2 regions of the Peribacillus suis genome follow, and region 2 is predicted to be linked to the other one. Evidence: a T-box and tRNA genes for the amino acid it is inferred to sense, from the RefSeq annotation. Region 2 holds a T-box; the other holds one or more tRNA genes.

Region 1 (9,676 bases), 2.1 Mb from region 2:
TTTCCCTTGTACAACAACTTGTAAGTTTTTCAAATCCGTACCCACATGGCTCGGTACACGAACGGCTCCTTCCGTATCTGTCGTGCCTGTCCACAATTCATTGTAGCCATGAGCATTTGTGTCATCCTCTTGTTCCACTTTTTCATACAATTTAACGGATGCACCTTTTGCGATTGTACCGCTTGGTGTCGTAACCGTGAACATGTAGCCTGATTGCGGGGCATTCATTACCTTCACTGATGTTTGAGTATGGGACAGTTCTTTACCATTCGAATCGAGTGCAACGGCAATTACCTGATGTGACCCGTCTGCCACCTTAGTCGTATCCCATTTGAATTGCACCGAGGTTTGACTCGCTGTCTTTACCTCACCGATGACATTTCCATCGTTTACTTCGTCTGTATAGAAAATAGTCTTACTTGTATTCGCATCATTAATCGCTACTTGTACAGTCGTGGTGCCAACGACATTCGCATTCTTTTTCGGTAAGACGAATGCTAATGAGGGAGTTTCCACATCGTCCGCTAACGCGGCTTTCGCATTTAGCTTACCATGGCCCGTTTTCTCATCCCAGCCCTCTTCGTTCAAATCGATTGCCGTTGATGTTAGTGCTTCCTCGACTTGACTCGAAGTCGCTTCTGGATGGTTGAGCTTATACAGCGCCGCAACAGCAGCGACATGTGGAGCAGCATAGGATGTACCAGAACCTGTAGAGTAGCGGCCTGCATCCGTACCTAAATCACCAAGTAATGAAGTACTTAAAACATTGACGCCTGGTGCCACGATATCTAAAGTGCTCCCATAATTCGAGCGTTCATACACTTGATCTTTTGTAGCAATGGCACCAACCGATAAGACATTCGGAAGAGCGGCAGGATAGGATGCATCTGCATTGCCGCCGCCGTTACCTGAAGCAGCTACAACCACGATACCTTTATCCGCGGCATTCTTTACGGCCTTTTCTATTGTTTCGCTATATTCACCGCTTATGCTCATATTGATGACATCAGCACCTTGCTCAACTGCATAATCAATACCTTGTGCGATATTGAAGGCATCCCCGACACCTAATTTATTCATGACCTTAACAGGGAGTATTTGGACATTCTCCTCACCTGCTATACCTGAAATCCCTTTTCCATTATTAGCATTCGCGGCAATGATCCCGGATACGAATGTACCATGACCTTGGTCATCCCCTTGAAACGCTGAATCATATCCTTCTACGAATGTTTTCCCCTCTAGTACACGGCCTGTTAAGTCTTCATGTGTACCTTGAACACCTGTATCTAGCACAGCTACTTTTACTAGATTGCTATTATCCTTGACGTTTTCCCACGCGCCCTGTGCATCGATGGCACTTAAGTTCCATTGATTTTTATAGTATGTATCATTTACATCTATAGTTTCAGCGGTTTTATATGTAACATTTTTTTCAACATATTCGACGTTATCCATCTTTTCAAGCTTTGTAATGGCAGTATTTGCTTCTTCAGCTTTTACATCATACAGCCCCAGTTGATTTTCCTCTTCTACATCTTCAACACCTATGTTTTTCATTTGTTTTTTTGATAAGGCGGCTTTATTCGTTTTATATTTAACTATTAATTGATCGGTCCCTGTTTTGGATTCCTCTTCCGCAGAAGCTATTGAACCAACTGGTAGAATTGCAGATATGGCAAGCGTAATTGCTGCCATCGTTTGAAGCCAAGTTTTTTTCTGTCTCATAAATTAAGCTCTCTCCCTACTCATTACCGTATATGTGGTGGACCACACCAAACCATCATAGTCGAGAATGATTATCATTGTCAATGATTTTTCCGAAAAATCTAGCAGTATCATCCCTAATACCTAGATTCAATATTCAGCCCCATGCCCTGATATAGCTCATAGCTTGGAAAACAAAAAAGCCCTATACTAAGAGGGCCAATCTGTAGAGATTTTCAATAACTCCAATATGATATCAAGTAATGATTTCTCTTTATTCACATTTTTTAAAAATTAATAATATTTAGTTTAGGGAAACCTAGCATTCTCATTTATTTAGTCATCCCTTCTAACTTTTCAATCGTCTTATTGAATATGGATTGAGTGTCGATGATTATTTTTTGTAAATCTTCTGTTATCTCACTAACCTTCTCTACGTCTAAAGTAATATTTTCTACATTGGAATTTATATTTTTTATGGCTTTATCAACATTTCCTGCTAATCTTCTAACTTCGTCTGAAACAACTTTAAAACCTCGACCTTGTTCCCCTACTCGAGCTGCTTCGATCGCTGCATTTAAGGCCAATACATTTGTTTGGAAAGAGATGGTTTGTATGATTTTAGATACATCACTTATTAAACCCGTTTGTTTTTTTAGTGACTCCACTGCTTGAATTTTCTCATTGGAATTCTCAACAACGATATTTACTAATTTTTCAGGCATATCTTTTAGCTGAGAAATGATTTTTATTGTGTTGTTTTCACGCTCTGTAATATCTGTTGCGATTTTAAGAACAGCATGGACCTTACCTTCTTCATTTAGGATGGGTATATAGGTGGCTTCGAGCCATAGGAGATTCCCGGTTTTACCGACCCTTTGAATTTTTTCTTGAAACCTTTTTCCATTTTTGAGGGTAACCCATAATGATTCATACTCTCGGGTATTCCTGAATTCCGTTGTACAAAATTGATGATGCTGCATATTTTTCATTTCGTCAATTGTATATCCCAAGGTCATTGCAAAGTTTTCATTTACCCATATTACTTCTCTATTTAGATTGAATTCTATCATTGCTAAATTTGACTCCAGTGCAGCTAAAACGGATGTTTCATCCAATATTTGAGTGCTTATGTTAGTCCTTAAAGAAATCCCCATACCCAAAAACCCCCTGTTTTACTTCTAGTAATAATATTACAGGATAATGGGTAAGAACGCCTATACTGAACTCTTTATTAATTTAAGCATGTCATTAGAAAATTTCAGGGCAAACCGCCTAAGGTTTCAGCCTAATTCAATAAGTATCGTTTACTAAGAGTATTGCTTTTAATGCTTTGTTAAACGGATATAAAAACGTTTTGGTTCAAATCTTTGATAATCCAATTACATAGTAAATCACAAGTAAGGGGAACGGTCTGAAGTAATTGAAGAATGCATAACCTGAATTGAGAATGGACGTATTTCACATCCTTTCTGACGTATAATCTAAATCTCATGTTTATTAAATAAAAAAAAGACCTCAACAGTTAAGTTGAGATCTTTTTTGTATGACATATCTTCGACCGTATGATACCCGAGGCCGGGGTCGAACCGGCACGCCTTGCGGCACTGCATTTTGAGTGCAGCGTGTCTGCCATTCCACCACTCGGGCAAAATTTGTTGGAGGCGGCAACCGGAATTGAACCGGTGATAAAGGTTTTGCAGACCTCTGCCTTACCGCTTGGCTATGCCGCCAACATTTTTGGAGCGAAAGACGGGATTCGAACCCGCGACCCCAACCTTGGCAAGGTTGTATTCTACCACTGAACTACTTTCGCATATGGCTGGGCTAGAAGGGATCGAACCTTCGCATGACGGAATCAAAATCCGTTGCCTTACCGCTTGGCTATAGCCCATTAATGTTATATTCATTATACCATCATTTTATTGAAAATGGGGCGACTGATGGGAATCGAACCCACGAATGCCTGAACCACAATCAGGTGCGTTAACCACTTCGCCACAATCGCCATAACAATAAAATTGGCAGGGGTAGTAGGACTCGAACCCACACCGGAGGTTTTGGAGACCTCTGTTCTACCTTTAAACTATACCCCTGTAAGATGGTGGAGGGGGGCAGATTCGAACTGCCGAACCCGAAGGAGCGGATTTACAGTCCGCCGCGTTTAGCCACTTCGCTACCCCTCCACGGATGAAACATGGTGCCGGCAAGAGGACTTGAACCCCCAACCTACTGATTACAAGTCAGTTGCTCTACCAGTTGAGCTACACCGGCACTACTATGGTGGCTCAGGACGGAATCGAACCGCCGACACAAGGATTTTCAGTCCTTTGCTCTACCGACTGAGCTACTGAGCCAAACAATTAAAAATGGCGGTCCCGACGGGAATCGAACCCGCGATCTCCTGCGTGACAGGCAGGCATGTTAACCGCTACACCACGGGACCATAGATTGCGGGGACAGGATTTGAACCTGCGACCTTCGGGTTATGAGCCCGACGAGCTACCGGACTGCTCCACCCCGCGATAATAATAATGTTACTATATGCCTCAAGTTTTCGTGTTAAGTGTTCCATTCATAAAGAAACAACTTGATGCTTTTTAAAAGAAATGGTGGAGGATGACGGGATCGAACCGCCGACCCTCTGCTTGTAAGGCAGATGCTCTCCCAGCTGAGCTAATCCTCCAATAAGTTATCGAAATGGTGACCCGTACGGGAATCGAACCCGTGTTACCGCCGTGAAAGGGCGGTGTCTTAACCGCTTGACCAACGGGCCAGGTATTAAATGGCGGAGAGCAAGGGATTTGAACCCTTGAGACAGGGTTACCCGTCTACACGATTTCCAATCGTGCTCCTTCGGCCACTCGGACAGCTCTCCAATATGGCTCCGCAGGTAGGACTCGAACCTACGACCGTTCGGTTAACAGCCGAATGCTCTACCACTGAGCTACTGCGGAACAATACAAGCTTGGCGACGTCCTACTCTCACAGGGGGAAACCCCCAACTACCATCGGCGCTGAAGAGCTTAACTGCCGTGTTCGGAATGGGAACGGGTGTGACCTCTTCGCTATCGTCACCAAACATTGTTGGTTAGCATTTTTTCAAGACATCTATTATTATATCATCTTTTTTAAAAAATGCAAGAAGAAATTTTCATTCCTTCAAAACTAGATAATATCAGAAGGTGTTCATCTTTTTAAAGCGTTGGTTAAGTCCTCGATCTATTAGTATCAGTCAGCTCCACATGTCGCCACGCTTCCACCTCTGACCTATCAACCTGATCATCTTTCAGGGATCTTACTAGCTTGCGCCATGGGAAATCTCATCTTGAGGGGGGCTTCATGCTTAGATGCTTTCAGCACTTATCCCTTCCGCACGTAGCTACCCAGCTATGCCTTTGGCAAGACAACTGGTACACCAGCGGTGCGTCCATCCCGGTCCTCTCGTACTAAGGACAGCTCCTCTCAAATTTCCTGCGCCCGCGACGGATAGGGACCGAACTGTCTCACGACGTTCTGAACCCAGCTCGCGTACCGCTTTAATGGGCGAACAGCCCAACCCTTGGGACCGACTACAGCCCCAGGATGCGATGAGCCGACATCGAGGTGCCAAACCTCCCCGTCGATGTGGACTCTTGGGGGAGATAAGCCTGTTATCCCCGGGGTAGCTTTTATCCGTTGAGCGATGGCCCTTCCATGCGGAACCACCGGATCACTAAGCCCGACTTTCGTCCCTGCTCGACTTGTAGGTCTCGCAGTCAAGCTCCCTTGTGCCTTTACACTCTGCGAATGATTTCCAACCATTCTGAGGGAACCTTTGGGCGCCTCCGTTACTCTTTAGGAGGCGACCGCCCCAGTCAAACTGCCCACCTGACACTGTCTCCCACCCCGATAAGGGGCGCGGGTTAGAATTTCAATACAGCCAGGGTAGTATCCCACCAACGCCTCCACCGAAGCTAGCGCTCCGGCTTCTCAGGCTCCTACCTATCCTGTACAAGCTGTAACAAAATTCAATATCAGGCTGCAGTAAAGCTCCACGGGGTCTTTCCGTCCTGTCGCGGGTAACCTGCATCTTCACAGGTACTATAATTTCACCGAGTCTCTCGTTGAGACAGTGCCCAGATCGTTACACCTTTCGTGCGGGTCGGAACTTACCCGACAAGGAATTTCGCTACCTTAGGACCGTTATAGTTACGGCCGCCGTTTACTGGGGCTTCGGTTCAAAGCTTCGCTTGCGCTAACCTCTCCCCTTAACCTTCCAGCACCGGGCAGGTGTCAGCCCCTATACTTCGCCTTGCGGCTTCGCAGAGACCTGTGTTTTTGCTAAACAGTCGCCTGGGCCTATTCACTGCGGCTTTTCTGGGCTATTCACCCTAAAAAGCACCCCTTCTCCCGAAGTTACGGGGTCATTTTGCCGAGTTCCTTAACGAGAGTTCTCTCGCACACCTTAGGATTCTCTCCTCGCCTACCTGTGTCGGTTTGCGGTACGGGCACCTTACATCTCACTAGAGGCTTTTCTTGGCAGTGTGGAATCAGGAACTTCGGTACTATATTTCCCTCGCCATCACAGCTCCGCCTTAATGGAAACGGGATTTGCCTCGTTTCCGGCCTAACTGCTTGGACGCGCATATCCAACAGCGCGCTTACCCTATCCTTCTGCGTCCCCCCATCGTTCAAACGATGTATAGGTGGTACAGGAATATCAACCTGTTGTCCATCGCCTACGCCTTTCGGCCTCGGCTTAGGTCCCGACTAACCCTGAGCGGACGAGCCTTCCTCAGGAAACCTTAGGCATTCGGTGGAAGGGATTCTCACCCTTCTTTCGCTACTCATACCGGCATTCTCACTTCTAAGCGCTCCACCAGTCCTTACGGTCTGACTTCAACGCCCTTAGAACGCTCTCCTACCATCGACACCATACGGTGTCAATCCACAGCTTCGGTGATACGTTTAGCCCCGGTACATTTTCGGCGCGGAGTCACTCGACCAGTGAGCTATTACGCACTCTTTAAATGGTGGCTGCTTCTGAGCCAACATCCTGGTTGTCTAAGCAACTCCACATCCTTTTCCACTTAACGTATACTTTGGGACCTTAGCTGGTGGTCTGGGCTGTTTCCCTTTCGACTACGGATCTTATCACTCGCAGTCTGACTCCCAAGAATAAGTATTTGGCATTCGGAGTTTGACTGAATTCGGTAACCCGTTGGGGGCCCCTAGTCCAATCAGTGCTCTACCTCCAATACTCTCATCTTGAGGCTAGCCCTAAAGCTATTTCGGAGAGAACCAGCTATCTCCAGGTTCGATTGGAATTTCTCCGCTACCCACACCTCATCCCCGCACTTTTCAACGTGCGTGGGTTCGGGCCTCCATTCAGTGTTACCTGAACTTCACCCTGGACATGGGTAGATCACCTGGTTTCGGGTCTACGACCTCATACTCATTCGCCCTATTCAGACTCGCTTTCGCTGCGGCTCCGTCTTATCAACTTAACCTCGCATGAAATCGTAACTCGCCGGTTCATTCTACAAAAGGCACGCCATTACCCATTAACGGGCTTTGACTACTTGTAGGCACACGGTTTCAGGATCTATTTCACTCCCCTTCCGGGGTGCTTTTCACCTTTCCCTCACGGTACTGGTTCACTATCGGTCACTAGGTAGTATTTAGCCTTGGGAGATGGTCCTCCCTGCTTCCGACGGGATTTCTCGTGTCCCGCCGTACTCAGGATCCACTCAGGAGGGAACGAAGTTTCAACTACAGGGTTTTTACCTTCTTTGACGGACCTTTCCAGGTCACTTCATTTACCCCGTTCCTTTGTAACTCCATATTGAGTGTCCTACAACCCCAAGAGGCAAGCCTCTTGGTTTGGGCTACATTCCGTTTCGCTCGCCGCTACTCAGGAAATCGCTATTGCTTTCTCTTCCTCCGGGTACTTAGATGTTTCAGTTCCCCGGGTCTGCCTTCAATACCCTATGTATTCAGGTAGAGATACTGTTCCATTACGAACAGTGGGTTTCCCCATTCGGAAATCTCCGGATCAAAGCTTACTTACAGCTCCCCGAAGCATATCGGTGTTAGTCCCGTCCTTCATCGGCTCCTAGTGCCAAGGCATCCACCGTGCGCCCTTTCTAACTTAACCGTTAAAAAGATCTTACTGATGCTTTGAAAAAAATTAATTGCCTTCTATCTATTATCTAGTTTTCAAGGAACAATGTAGAAAGATCGTCATCACGATGTGATGAGTCCTTCGTGGTTGAATGAATTACTCATTCAAAACTGAACAAAACAAAAGCGCTCTCGTATTATCCTTAGAAAGGAGGTGATCCAGCCGCACCTTCCGATACGGCTACCTTGTTACGACTTCACCCCAATCATCTGTCCCACCTTAGGCGGCTGGCTCCATAAAGGTTACCTCACCGACTTCGGGTGTTACAAACTCTCGTGGTGTGACGGGCGGTGTGTACAAGGCCCGGGAACGTATTCACCGCGGCATGCTGATCCGCGATTACTAGCGATTCCGGCTTCATGCAGGCGAGTTGCAGCCTACAATCCGAACTGAGAATGGCTTTATGGGATTCGCTTACCTTCGCAGGTTTGCAGCCCTTTGTACCATCCATTGTAGCACGTGTGTAGCCCAGGTCATAAGGGGCATGATGATTTGACGTCATCCCCACCTTCCTCCGGTTTGTCACCGGCAGTCACCTTAGAGTGCCCAACTGAATGCTGGCAACTAAGATCAAGGGTTGCGCTCGTTGCGGGACTTAACCCAACATCTCACGACACGAGCTGACGACAACCATGCACCACCTGTCACTCTGTCCCCCGAAGGGGAACGTCCTATCTCTAGGAGTGTCAGAGGATGTCAAGACCTGGTAAGGTTCTTCGCGTTGCTTCGAATTAAACCACATGCTCCACCGCTTGTGCGGGCCCCCGTCAATTCCTTTGAGTTTCAACCTTGCGGTCGTACTCCCCAGGCGGAGTGCTTAATGCGTTAGCTGCAGCACTAAAGGGCGGAAACCCTCTAACACTTAGCACTCATCGTTTACGGCGTGGACTACCAGGGTATCTAATCCTGTTTGCTCCCCACGCTTTCGCGCCTCAGTGTCAGTTACAGACCAGAAAGTCGCCTTCGCCACTGGTGTTCCTCCAAATCTCTACGCATTTCACCGCTACACTTGGAATTCCACTTTCCTCTTCTGCACTCAAGTTCCCCAGTTTCCAATGACCCTCCACGGTTGAGCCGTGGGCTTTCACATCAGACTTAAAGAACCACCTGCGCGCGCTTTACGCCCAATAATTCCGGACAACGCTTGCCACCTACGTATTACCGCGGCTGCTGGCACGTAGTTAGCCGTGGCTTTCTGGTTAGGTACCGTCAAGGTACCAGCAGTTACTCTGGTACTTGTTCTTCCCTAACAACAGAACTTTACGACCCGAAGGCCTTCTTCGTTCACGCGGCGTTGCTCCGTCAGACTTTCGTCCATTGCGGAAGATTCCCTACTGCTGCCTCCCGTAGGAGTCTGGGCCGTGTCTCAGTCCCAGTGTGGCCGATCACCCTCTCAGGTCGGCTACGCATCGTCGCCTTGGTGAGCCATTACCTCACCAACTAGCTAATGCGCCGCGGGCCCATCTATAAGTGACAGCCGAAACCGTCTTTCCATCTTCTCTCATGCGAGAAAAGAACATATCCGGTATTAGCTCCGGTTTCCCGAAGTTATCCCAGTCTTATAGGCAGGTTGCCCACGTGTTACTCACCCGTCCGCCGCTAATCTCAGGGAGCAAGCTCCCATCGATTCGCTCGACTTGCATGTATTAGGCACGCCGCCAGCGTTCGTCCTGAGCCAGGATCAAACTCTCCGAAGAAATGTTTGACTTGCTCATTTTGCTTTTTTTATAGTGTGTGCTCACTCAAAATTTACGTTGGCGCTTTGTTTTGTTCAGTTTTCAAAGAGCAATTTCGTTGTCGTTT
Region 2 (9,676 bases):
TTGCGAAAGGGAACCTCGCAAGGACGGTCATAGCGGAGGCCATTAATGAAACGAGTGCATCGTGTGATGAAATGATTATCTATCACACCATACTTCCACAAGAAAGCGAAAGACAACTGGTCCAATTAATCTTGAACGGAAAAGTGGATATCATCACCTTTACAAGCTCTTCCACGGTGAATCACTTTACACAGATCATTGAACAATATGAATTGAATACATACATAAAAGACCTTGTCATTGCTTGTATCGGACCGATTTGTGCCAGGACGGCATCGAGAAATGGTTTACATGTTTCTGTATGTCCTGATGTCTATACAACAGAAGCGATGGTTGAGGAAGTAGTACGATATATTGTTAAAAAGAATCCTAAAGGAGGAACCATAAAATGAAAGATATTTTATTCAATCGTCACCGCCGCCTGCGTGCAAGTGCCGGCATGAGGGCTTTGGTCCGTGAAACATACGTACATAAAGAGGATTTAATCTACCCGATTTTCATCATCGACGGCGAGAACATAAAAACGGAAATCGCCTCCATGCCAGGAATTTACCAGCTTTCGATGGATAATCTAGCGGCAGAGATGGATGAGGTCGTGGGTCTTGGCATTAAATCAGTCATTTTATTCGGTGTTCCATTTGAACATGATAAGGATGAACAAGGCACTGGAGCCTTTCATCATAATGGACTTGTCCAACAAGCGACCCGACTCATCAAAAAACAATACCCTGAAGTCATGGTCATTGCCGACACATGCTTATGTGAATACACAAGCCATGGTCACTGTGGAGTAGTTGAGGGAGACAAAATCTTAAATGATGCGTCACTTGACCTTCTTGCCAAAACGGCCATCAGCCAAGCAGAAGCAGGTGCCGATATCATTGCCCCTTCTAATATGATGGATGGATTTGTTGCGGCCATCCGTGCAGGACTAGATGAAGCGGGTTACGAAGATATCCCGATCATGTCTTATGCTGTGAAATATTCGTCCGCTTTTTATGGTCCTTTCCGTGATGCGGCCAATGGAGCTCCTCAGTTCGGCGACCGGAAAACGTACCAAATGGACCCGGCTAACCGTCTAGAAGCTTTCCGTGAAGCAGAATCCGATGTAGAAGAAGGAGCTGACTTCTTAATCGTGAAACCAGCTCTTTCCTACATGGATGTCATCAGGGACATGAAAAATACCTTCACACTTCCGATTGTGGCTTATAACGTAAGTGGGGAATATTCAATGGTGAAGGCTGCCGCCCAAAACGGCTGGATCGATGAAAAATCAATCGTAATGGAAATGATGACAGGCTTCAAACGAGCAGGTTCTGACTTGATCATTACTTATTTTTCAAAAGATGTAGCCCGTTGGATCGATGAAGATAATAAGTGAGGAAAAAATAATATAGTTTATTAGAGAAAAGGGGACGGATACATGCGTTCATACGAAAACTCAAAAAAGGCGTTTGCCGAAGCTAAAGACTTGATGCCAGGGGGCGTAAACAGTCCTGTCCGTGCCTTCAAGTCAGTGGATATGGATCCCATTTTCATGGAACGGGGGAAAGGATCCAAACTCTATGATATTGATGGCAACGAATATATTGACTACGTTCTTTCATGGGGGCCACTTATTCTTGGTCACACGAATGACCGTGTAGTTGAGGCATTGAAAAAGGTAGCAGAATCAGGTACAAGCTTCGGTACTTCTACACTGATTGAAAATGAACTGGCTAAGTTAGTCATCGAGAGGGTCCCTTCAATCGAAATGATCCGAATGGTTTCTTCAGGAACAGAAGCTACGATGAGTGCATTGAGATTGGCGCGTGGCTATACAGGCCGCGATAAAATCCTGAAATTTGAAGGGTCTTATCATGGACATGGTGATTCCTTGCTGATTAAGGCCGGCTCTGGTGTGGCTACGCTCGGCTTACCTGATAGTCCAGGAGTGCCTGAAGGAATTGCAAAGAATACCATCACGGTACCATATAATGATCTTGCAGCCACTAAATACGCGTTCGAACAGTTTGGTGAAGATATCGCCTGTATAATCGTCGAGCCGGTTGCAGGGAATATGGGAGTCGTACCGCCACAACCTGGTTTCCTTGAAGGACTACGTGACTTGACGACCCAATACGGATCCTTATTGATCTTTGATGAAGTCATGACAGGCTTCCGAGTAGGTTATAACTGTGCTCAAGGCTATTTCGGCGTTGATCCGGACTTGACTTGCCTAGGTAAAGTGATCGGCGGCGGATTACCTGTCGGGGCTTTCGGCGGCAAACGTAAAATCATGGAGCAAGTAGCACCAAGCGGTAATATTTATCAAGCAGGTACATTATCTGGTAACCCTCTTGCGATGACAGCAGGACTTGAAACCCTGAGTCAATTGACACCTGAATCGTATGATGAGTTTACCCGTAAAGGCGATATGCTTGAAAAAGGAATCGGGGAAGCGGCGAAACAATATGGCATTCCCTATACATTCAACCGTGCCGGTTCCATGATCGGACTTTTCTTTACAAATGAAGATGTAGTGAACTATGATACAGCCAAAACATCTGATCTAGAGTTTTTTGCATCGTACTACCGGGAAATGGCGAACCAAGGGATTTATCTTCCGCCTTCTCAATACGAAGGCTTATTCCTATCAACGGCTCATAGCGATGAAGACATTGAAAAAACAATCGCAGCAGCTGAAAAAGCTTTCGCTACATTGAAAAAATAATCGTAAGGGTTTCCCCATTCTGGGGAAGCCCTTTTTTATTTGTGATGATTTCCCCCCTCCATTCAACCGTTTGTTCGATTCATTCATCCATTTTTCCCATTGATTAAAGGAATAATCATTTCCCTTTCCTCATAGATTGTTATTGGTATAGGTACTGTTTTTCTGAAGCTGAAAGGAGGAGTTGTCTTGTCGCAAGAAAAAGAATCGTATTTGCGATTTTCTTTGGAAGAGTCCGTTTGGTTTCATAAGGGACAGGAAGTGGCTGAGCTCTATTCCATATCCCTCGATCCAAATGTGACGATCCAGGAAAGCGATCAATATGTGTTTATCCGGGGTTCATTAGATTTAAGTGGTGAATACAAAGACTCGCAAAACGGTGATTATGAGGAATTTCCTCAAAGCTTTTTGCCGAAAGCCGTTCAAAAGGTTGAGAGGCATCCAGATGGTCTCAATGAATTCACACACCGATTTCCGGTTGATATAACGATACCGAATAACCGAATCTCCTCATTGGAGGAAATCGATATCACGATTCAGAGTTTTGACTATGCCCTGCCTGAACATAACTGCCTAAAATTACAGGCGGATTTGTTGATAACCGGTATTTACAATGATTCCTATGTGGAAGAGCGCATGGAAGTAGATCAAGAGACCGAGGAGACTGAGTTTCTTGAGGAATCAGATGACGAAAATGAATCATACGTTCCATATGCGGCTGCAGAACCACCCGTCCCTGATTTCCATCATGTCTTCCGCAATGACGAGCAAAGTGATCTATATACGCCATTTTCCGCAGAAGCAAAACGAGTCGCGGAAGCAAAAGAGGATGAAGAAGAGGAACCGGTATACCTAAGCAACCATCAACATAACGCCCCTGTTTTTGAAATTCCTGTATCCCCATTTCCTGAGGAGATGCAGTGGGAAGCCGAGGTCAACAGACAGGATAACGACATAGAGACGCAAGTGAAAAGAAGAGTAATTGAAATTGAGGAAGAGAAAAATGAGACTCCTGTTTCCAAGGAAAAGTGGCCAGCATCGTTTGAGACAGAAAAAGGCGGAAGAATTGAAGAGCAAGTTAAAAGAAGGGTGGATGAGATAGAGGGAGGAAATGGAGAAAGTATCGAGGAACAGGTCAAAAGGCGAGTGGATGAAATCGAGGCAAAAAAAGATGCAGAGAACAAAGGGAACATCGAGGAACAGGTCAAAAGAAGAGTGGCTGAGATAGAAGATAAAAAAGGAAAACGTATTGAAACCGAAGTGAAAAGAAAAGTCGCTGAAATAGAAGAAGAAAAGGAAGGCTCCGTTTATTTGACCGATGTGGAAAATGTGCCAGTGGTTAAAATTCCGGGTTCGCCTCATCAAGAACAGGATGTCATCGTCAATAGGCAAGATGACAATCTTAGTGATGAGAATGAATCCTCAAGCCTTGAAAAGGATCCGGAATCCCTTTCATCTTTGACCGATCTATTCAAAAGAAGAGAAAAACCCGAAAAACAGGCAAAAGAAATGAAAAATTATAAAGGCAGAAAAAAGCAAAATGCCGAACAAGGTGAAAAAGAAAATCAGGATAATACGGATAAGCAACAAACCATCATGGATCTTTTCGGAAGAAATCAGGAAGAAGAATTGGTCAGGATGAAGGTCTGTATTGTACAGCAGGGGGAAACGATAGATGATCTGGCCCAGCGTTATGGCGTCACGGTACAATCCTTGCTTCTTAGTAATGAACTAGAAGGCAATCAGAGCGTTACCGAAGGGCAAGTCATTTACATTCCAAAGTCCATTGCTTACAAAAACTAATCACAAGCAGAAAGCAGGGCCTTGGCTCTGCTCCTGCTTTATCTTGCATTTCAAACGATTGGAGAGCTTTTTTTAAAAGAAAGTGAGTGAGTCTCGTGAGGGAAAACGAGAATCAACAAAAGAATATTCAGGATAGTGATTCAGCCTATGTCTTAAAAGAATACGCGCTTTATGTACAATATATCGAGGACTTTGGACGAGTGAAAAAAGTGTATAGCGACCGTGGAACCTTTGCCTTGAAATCGATTACGCCCCACAATGGAATGGACTTTATCCGAAATATCCAAACATTGTATCACCGGGGATATAACCGAATCGTGCCTATTTACCAAACGATGGACCAGCGCTATGCCGTTCTTCATAATGGTCGATTATATTACCTGATGCCTTGGTTGAATAATGAAGAAAATGGCGAACGTGATGAGAAACATAAGCAAATGTTCAGGGAACTTGCACGGATGCATACACTGTCTGTGAAAGAAACAGAGGTGGATACAGAGGAGCGGGAAGCTCATTATGAAAGAACGCTGAGTGAGTGGAATACGCAGAAGGACTTTATGGAGGAGTACATTGTCACCTGTGAAAGAAAGTGGTATATGTCTCCATTTGAGATGTCGGTCTGCACCTTTTTTACGGATATCACCCAGGCATTGAACTACTCTATCAAAAAGTTTGAAACATGGTTCGAAAAGACAAAGGAAAGTGAAAAAGTAAGGACCGTCCTCACCCACGGAAAGGTTTCATTGAAGCACTTTGTATATGATGAACGAGGATATGGTTACTTTATCAATTTCGAGAATTCGAATACGGCCCCTCCCCATTTTGACTTACTACCTTTTCTCGTCAAAACGGCGAGGACCTATCCAGTCCAATGTGATGATTGCGTCGATTGGCTTTATAATTATCTTCGTTTCTTTCCTTTGAAAGAAGAGGAAATGCTGCTGATGCAAAGTTATTTGGCTTTCCCGGGATCAGCACTGGATGTGGTGAAGAACTATTCCGAGGGTAAAGGTCTAAGGACGGAACTGGATAATGTCACGAAGTTGCAACGACAATTCTGGCTTTTGAAGAATGTGGAATATATGGTGATGAAGGTCGAGGAAGTCGAAAAACAGAAAAAAGCGGCTGCCGAGGCGGCCAAAGAGGAACAATCGCCCCCAAGCTAAATATACATGAATGGATGAATATCCAATCATGTATATTTTTTTGTTGTAGGGGAATAATTATATCCATTCTAAATATAAAGACATGGCTAAGAAAATAAAGGCGACCAACAGGAGCATATCGAAGAAAGTTGGAAATATTAATGTACGTATTCCTTGAAAAACAATAAAGGGGACAATGAATTGCTGACAAACACCGCGGAACTTTTTCATCCAAGGTGGCAACGTATAAGGTGAGTATTTTCGTCTCAAGATTGCACCTTCCTTTGTAGGACTTCTTTTATTGTATGGGAGGGCTGCGAAACATGTGAGAAATGCGGAACATCATGAAACGTTGATGGTATAATAGGAAGATCGTTCTGTTCTTGTGAGCCTCCCTTAGTGAATAGGGCTATACTTACGAAAGTAAACGAAAAGATGATTGACTCGACCCCCCTTTTTTTTGTACTATATACTATATGCAATTAATGATTTTACATATGAATATAAATGAATGTAAAGACCGGAAATAGTAAGATGAAATGCCCTTTTCAGAGAGGAAACCATTGGTGCGAGGTTTCTAAGCAGGCAGCATCAGAAGTCGTCCGCGAGCAGTCTTCGTGAATAGTTAGTAGCGAAGGCCGGTGAAGAGCCGTTATCCGATTTGAGAGCCGAGAAAAGATTTCTTTCTTTTTCGGAAAAAAGGTGGCACCGCGAACAACTTCCTTCGTCCTTTTATGATGATGGAAGTTTTTTTTATGCCCAAAAGGAGGAAAACAACATGGAAGAAAACCAAATTTCGATGCCAACAAAATATGATCCGCAAACGATAGAGAAAGGCCGTTATAAATGGTGGCTTGATGGGAAGTACTTTGAAACAACAGGTGATGATAAAAAAGAACCGTATACAATCGTCATCCCTCCACCAAACGTAACAGGTAAGCTACATCTTGGTCATGCTTGGGATACAACACTACAAGATATCTTGACACGTATGAAGCGTATGCAAGGATATGACGTGCTATGGCTTCCTGGTATGGACCATGCCGGTATCGCAACACAGGCGAAAGTGGAACAAAAGCTTCGTGCTGAAGGCGTTAGCCGCTATGACCTAGGTCGTGAGAAATTCGTGGAAGAAACATGGAAATGGAAAGAGGAATATGCAAGCCATATCCGTGAACAATGGGCAAAACTTGGTCTTGGCCTTGACTATACCCGCGAACGCTTCACGCTTGATGAAGGTCTTTCTAAAGCGGTCAATGAAGTATTCGTTACCCTTTATAAAAAAGGATTGATTTATCGTGGCGAATATATCATTAACTGGGACCCATCGACGAAAACGGCCATTTCTGATATCGAAGTAATCTACAAAGATATTCAAGGTGCATTCTATCATATGAAATACCCGCTAGTTGACGGATCGGGAGAAATTGAAATTGCGACAACCCGTCCAGAAACGATGCTTGGTGATACGGCAGTTGCGGTACATCCTAAAGATGACCGTTACAAGCATTTAATCGGGAAAATGGTTCGTCTGCCAATCACAGGTCGTGAAATTCCGATCGTTGGCGATGATTATGTGGATATGGATTTCGGTTCGGGTGCCGTTAAAATTACACCGGCTCATGACCCTAATGACTTTGAAATCGGAAACCGTCATAATCTAGAACGCATCCTTGTCATGCATGAAGATGGTTCGATGAATGAGAAGGCCGGTAAATATGAAGGAATGGACCGTTTCGAATGCCGTAAGCAAATCGTCAAAGACTTGCAAGAAGCTGGAGTACTCTTCAAAATTGAAGACCACCTTCACTCTGTCGGCCATTCAGAGCGTAGCGGAGCAGTTGTAGAACCATATCTTTCTACTCAATGGTTCGTTAAAATGCAGCCTCTTGCTGATGCATCGGTTGACCTTCAAAAGAAATCCGAGGATGAAAAGGTCAACTTCGTTCCTGATCGTTTCGAGAAAACATATCTGCACTGGATGGAAAATATCCGCGATTGGTGTATTTCCCGTCAACTTTGGTGGGGTCACCGCATCCCGGCCTGGTACCATAAAGAAACAGGCGAGGTATACGTGGGACAGGAAGCACCTGCTGATGCACAGAACTGGGAACAAGATACAGACGTCCTGGACACGTGGTTCAGCTCCGCACTATGGCCGTTCTCGACTATGGGCTGGCCGGACAAGGAAAGCATCGATTTCAAACGTTACTATCCGACCGGAGCACTTGTAACAGGATATGATATCATTTTCTTCTGGGTATCACGGATGATTTTCCAAGCGCTTGAATTTACGGGAGAGCGCCCATTCGAAGACGTTCTGATCCATGGTCTTGTTCGTGATGAACAGGGACGCAAGATGAGTAAATCGCTTGGCAATGGTGTCGATCCAATGGATGTCATCGACCAATATGGTGCAGATTCGCTACGTTACTTCCTTTCAACAGGAAGCTCACCAGGGCAAGATCTTCGTTACAGCACGGAAAAAGTGGAAGCGGTATGGAATTTCTCCAATAAGATCTGGAATGCCTCCCGTTTTGCCTTAATGAACATGAATGGCATGACGTATGATGAAATCGATTTAAGCGGTGAAAAGTCCGTTGCTGATAAATGGATCCTTACTCGATTGAATGAAACGATTTCAAACGTAACAAGACTTGCGGACCGTTATGAATTCGGTGAAGTGGGTCGCGTGCTTTATAATTTCATTTGGGATGATTTCTGTGACTGGTATATTGAAATGGCTAAACTTCCGCTATATGGCGAAGACGAAGCGGCGAAGAAAACGACTCGTTCGATTCTTGCATACGTGCTAGATAACACGATGAGATTGCTTCACCCATTCATGCCGTTCATAACGGAAGAAATTTGGCAAAACCTTCCGCACCAAGGCGAATCAATCACGGTTGCTGCATGGCCTGAAGTGAAGGAAGAGTTAACGGATACAGCTGCAGCGGAGGAAATGAAACTGCTTGTTGAAATCATCCGTTCAGTTCGGAATATCCGTTCTGAAGTCAACACGCCTTTAAGCAAAAAAATCAACTTGATTCTAAAAGCAAAAGATGAGTCCATTTTAGAAACATTAGAAAAAAACAGCAGCTATATCGAGCGCTTCTGTAATCCTGAACAATTGACAATCGGCATCGATGTCGAAGAACCAGCACAAGCCATGACAGCTGTGGTTACGGGTGTTGAACTGATCCTTCCACTAACAGGACTGATTAATATCGACGAAGAAGTGAAACGTCTTGAAAAGGAACTCGACAAACTTAATAAAGAAGTAGAACGCGTACAGAAAAAACTAGGCAACGAAGGCTTCGTCAAAAAAGCACCAGCAAGCGTCATTGAAGAAGAACGTGCCAAAGAAAAAGACTATAGTGAGAAACGTGATTCTGTCATTCATAGAATCAATGAATTGAAACAGCTTTAAAAAAACAAAAAAGGATGAACCGGCTATGTAAGAAGCTGGTTCATCCTTTTTTGTTTACTTAACCGATAGTTTCTCTTTTATAAACAATAAATACTCTTTTACAATATTAAGATTGCTGAGCGCACTTAACGTTCTGCTTCCCACTACATCTTCAATTTCATTGAGCATGAGGCTGCCATCTTCGGCGAAAATGAAATCGATCCCGACCATGCCAAAGTCAAAGGCAGCGATTACCCGTTCTACAAGTGTCCGTTCGGCAGCTGACAGCTCATATAACGAAGCAGATCCGCCTAACGTGTAATTGGCCTTGAAGTTAGAAGAGGACTCTCTAAGGACAGCTGCAATGATTCTGTTCCCAATGACAAAGACACGGATATCCTTTCCGAATACACCCGGTTTTTGAACGATCCATTTTGCGTTAGGCAGTTCTCTCAAGTCTTTTTCATGTTCAATCAAGTAAACCTGTTTTCCACCACGTCCATGAACGTCTTTCGCAATGAATGGTAATTCCATATCGCTTGTTGAGGGATTACCATAGCAATAAACTGTATCTGACATTGGAATGCCGATAGAAGTCACATATTGATG

Evidence for each region. A T-box is a leader RNA that pairs with one kind of tRNA and senses whether it is charged. The one in region 2 lies ahead of AC503W_RS14105 (valine--tRNA ligase), so its partner is inferred to be a tRNA-Val.
Region 1: it encodes a tRNA-Val, which carries the amino acid that the T-box ahead of AC503W_RS14105 (valine--tRNA ligase) is inferred to sense. The anticodon was not compared.

Annotation. Positions count from the first base shown of each region.
Region 1 covers NZ_CM182019.1:738,895-748,570, reverse strand. Annotated here, with positions in the region: gene AC503W_RS03655 (S8 family peptidase) at 1-1,728, opposite strand, end outside; gene AC503W_RS03650 (methyl-accepting chemotaxis protein) at 2,040-2,864, opposite strand; tRNA gene AC503W_RS03645 (tRNA-Leu) at 3,277-3,357, opposite strand; tRNA gene AC503W_RS03640 (tRNA-Cys) at 3,367-3,440, opposite strand; tRNA gene AC503W_RS03635 (tRNA-Gly) at 3,449-3,523, opposite strand; tRNA gene AC503W_RS03630 (tRNA-Gln) at 3,527-3,601, opposite strand; tRNA gene AC503W_RS03625 (tRNA-His) at 3,640-3,715, opposite strand; tRNA gene AC503W_RS03620 (tRNA-Trp) at 3,730-3,803, opposite strand; tRNA gene AC503W_RS03615 (tRNA-Tyr) at 3,810-3,893, opposite strand; tRNA gene AC503W_RS03610 (tRNA-Thr) at 3,906-3,981, opposite strand; tRNA gene AC503W_RS03605 (tRNA-Phe) at 3,989-4,064, opposite strand; tRNA gene AC503W_RS03600 (tRNA-Asp) at 4,078-4,153, opposite strand; tRNA gene AC503W_RS03595 (tRNA-Met) at 4,159-4,232, opposite strand; tRNA gene AC503W_RS03590 (tRNA-Val) at 4,318-4,393, opposite strand; tRNA gene AC503W_RS03585 (tRNA-Glu) at 4,409-4,483, opposite strand; tRNA gene AC503W_RS03580 (tRNA-Ser) at 4,494-4,585, opposite strand; tRNA gene AC503W_RS03575 (tRNA-Asn) at 4,590-4,664, opposite strand; rRNA gene rrf (5S ribosomal RNA) at 4,674-4,789, opposite strand; rRNA gene AC503W_RS03565 (23S ribosomal RNA) at 4,913-7,846, opposite strand; rRNA gene AC503W_RS03560 (16S ribosomal RNA) at 8,020-9,570, opposite strand.
Region 2 covers NZ_CM182019.1:2,888,059-2,897,734, reverse strand. Annotated here, with positions in the region: gene AC503W_RS14135 (uroporphyrinogen-III synthase) at 1-392, shown strand, start outside; gene hemB (porphobilinogen synthase) at 389-1,381, shown strand; gene hemL (glutamate-1-semialdehyde 2,1-aminomutase) at 1,424-2,713, shown strand; gene AC503W_RS14120 (LysM peptidoglycan-binding domain-containing protein) at 2,900-4,513, shown strand; gene ysxE (spore coat protein YsxE) at 4,609-5,679, shown strand; gene AC503W_RS14110 (YszA family small membrane protein) at 5,737-5,889, opposite strand; T-box leader at 6,166-6,393, shown strand; gene AC503W_RS14105 (valine--tRNA ligase) at 6,437-9,088, shown strand; gene AC503W_RS14100 (ATP-grasp domain-containing protein) at 9,143-9,676, opposite strand, start outside.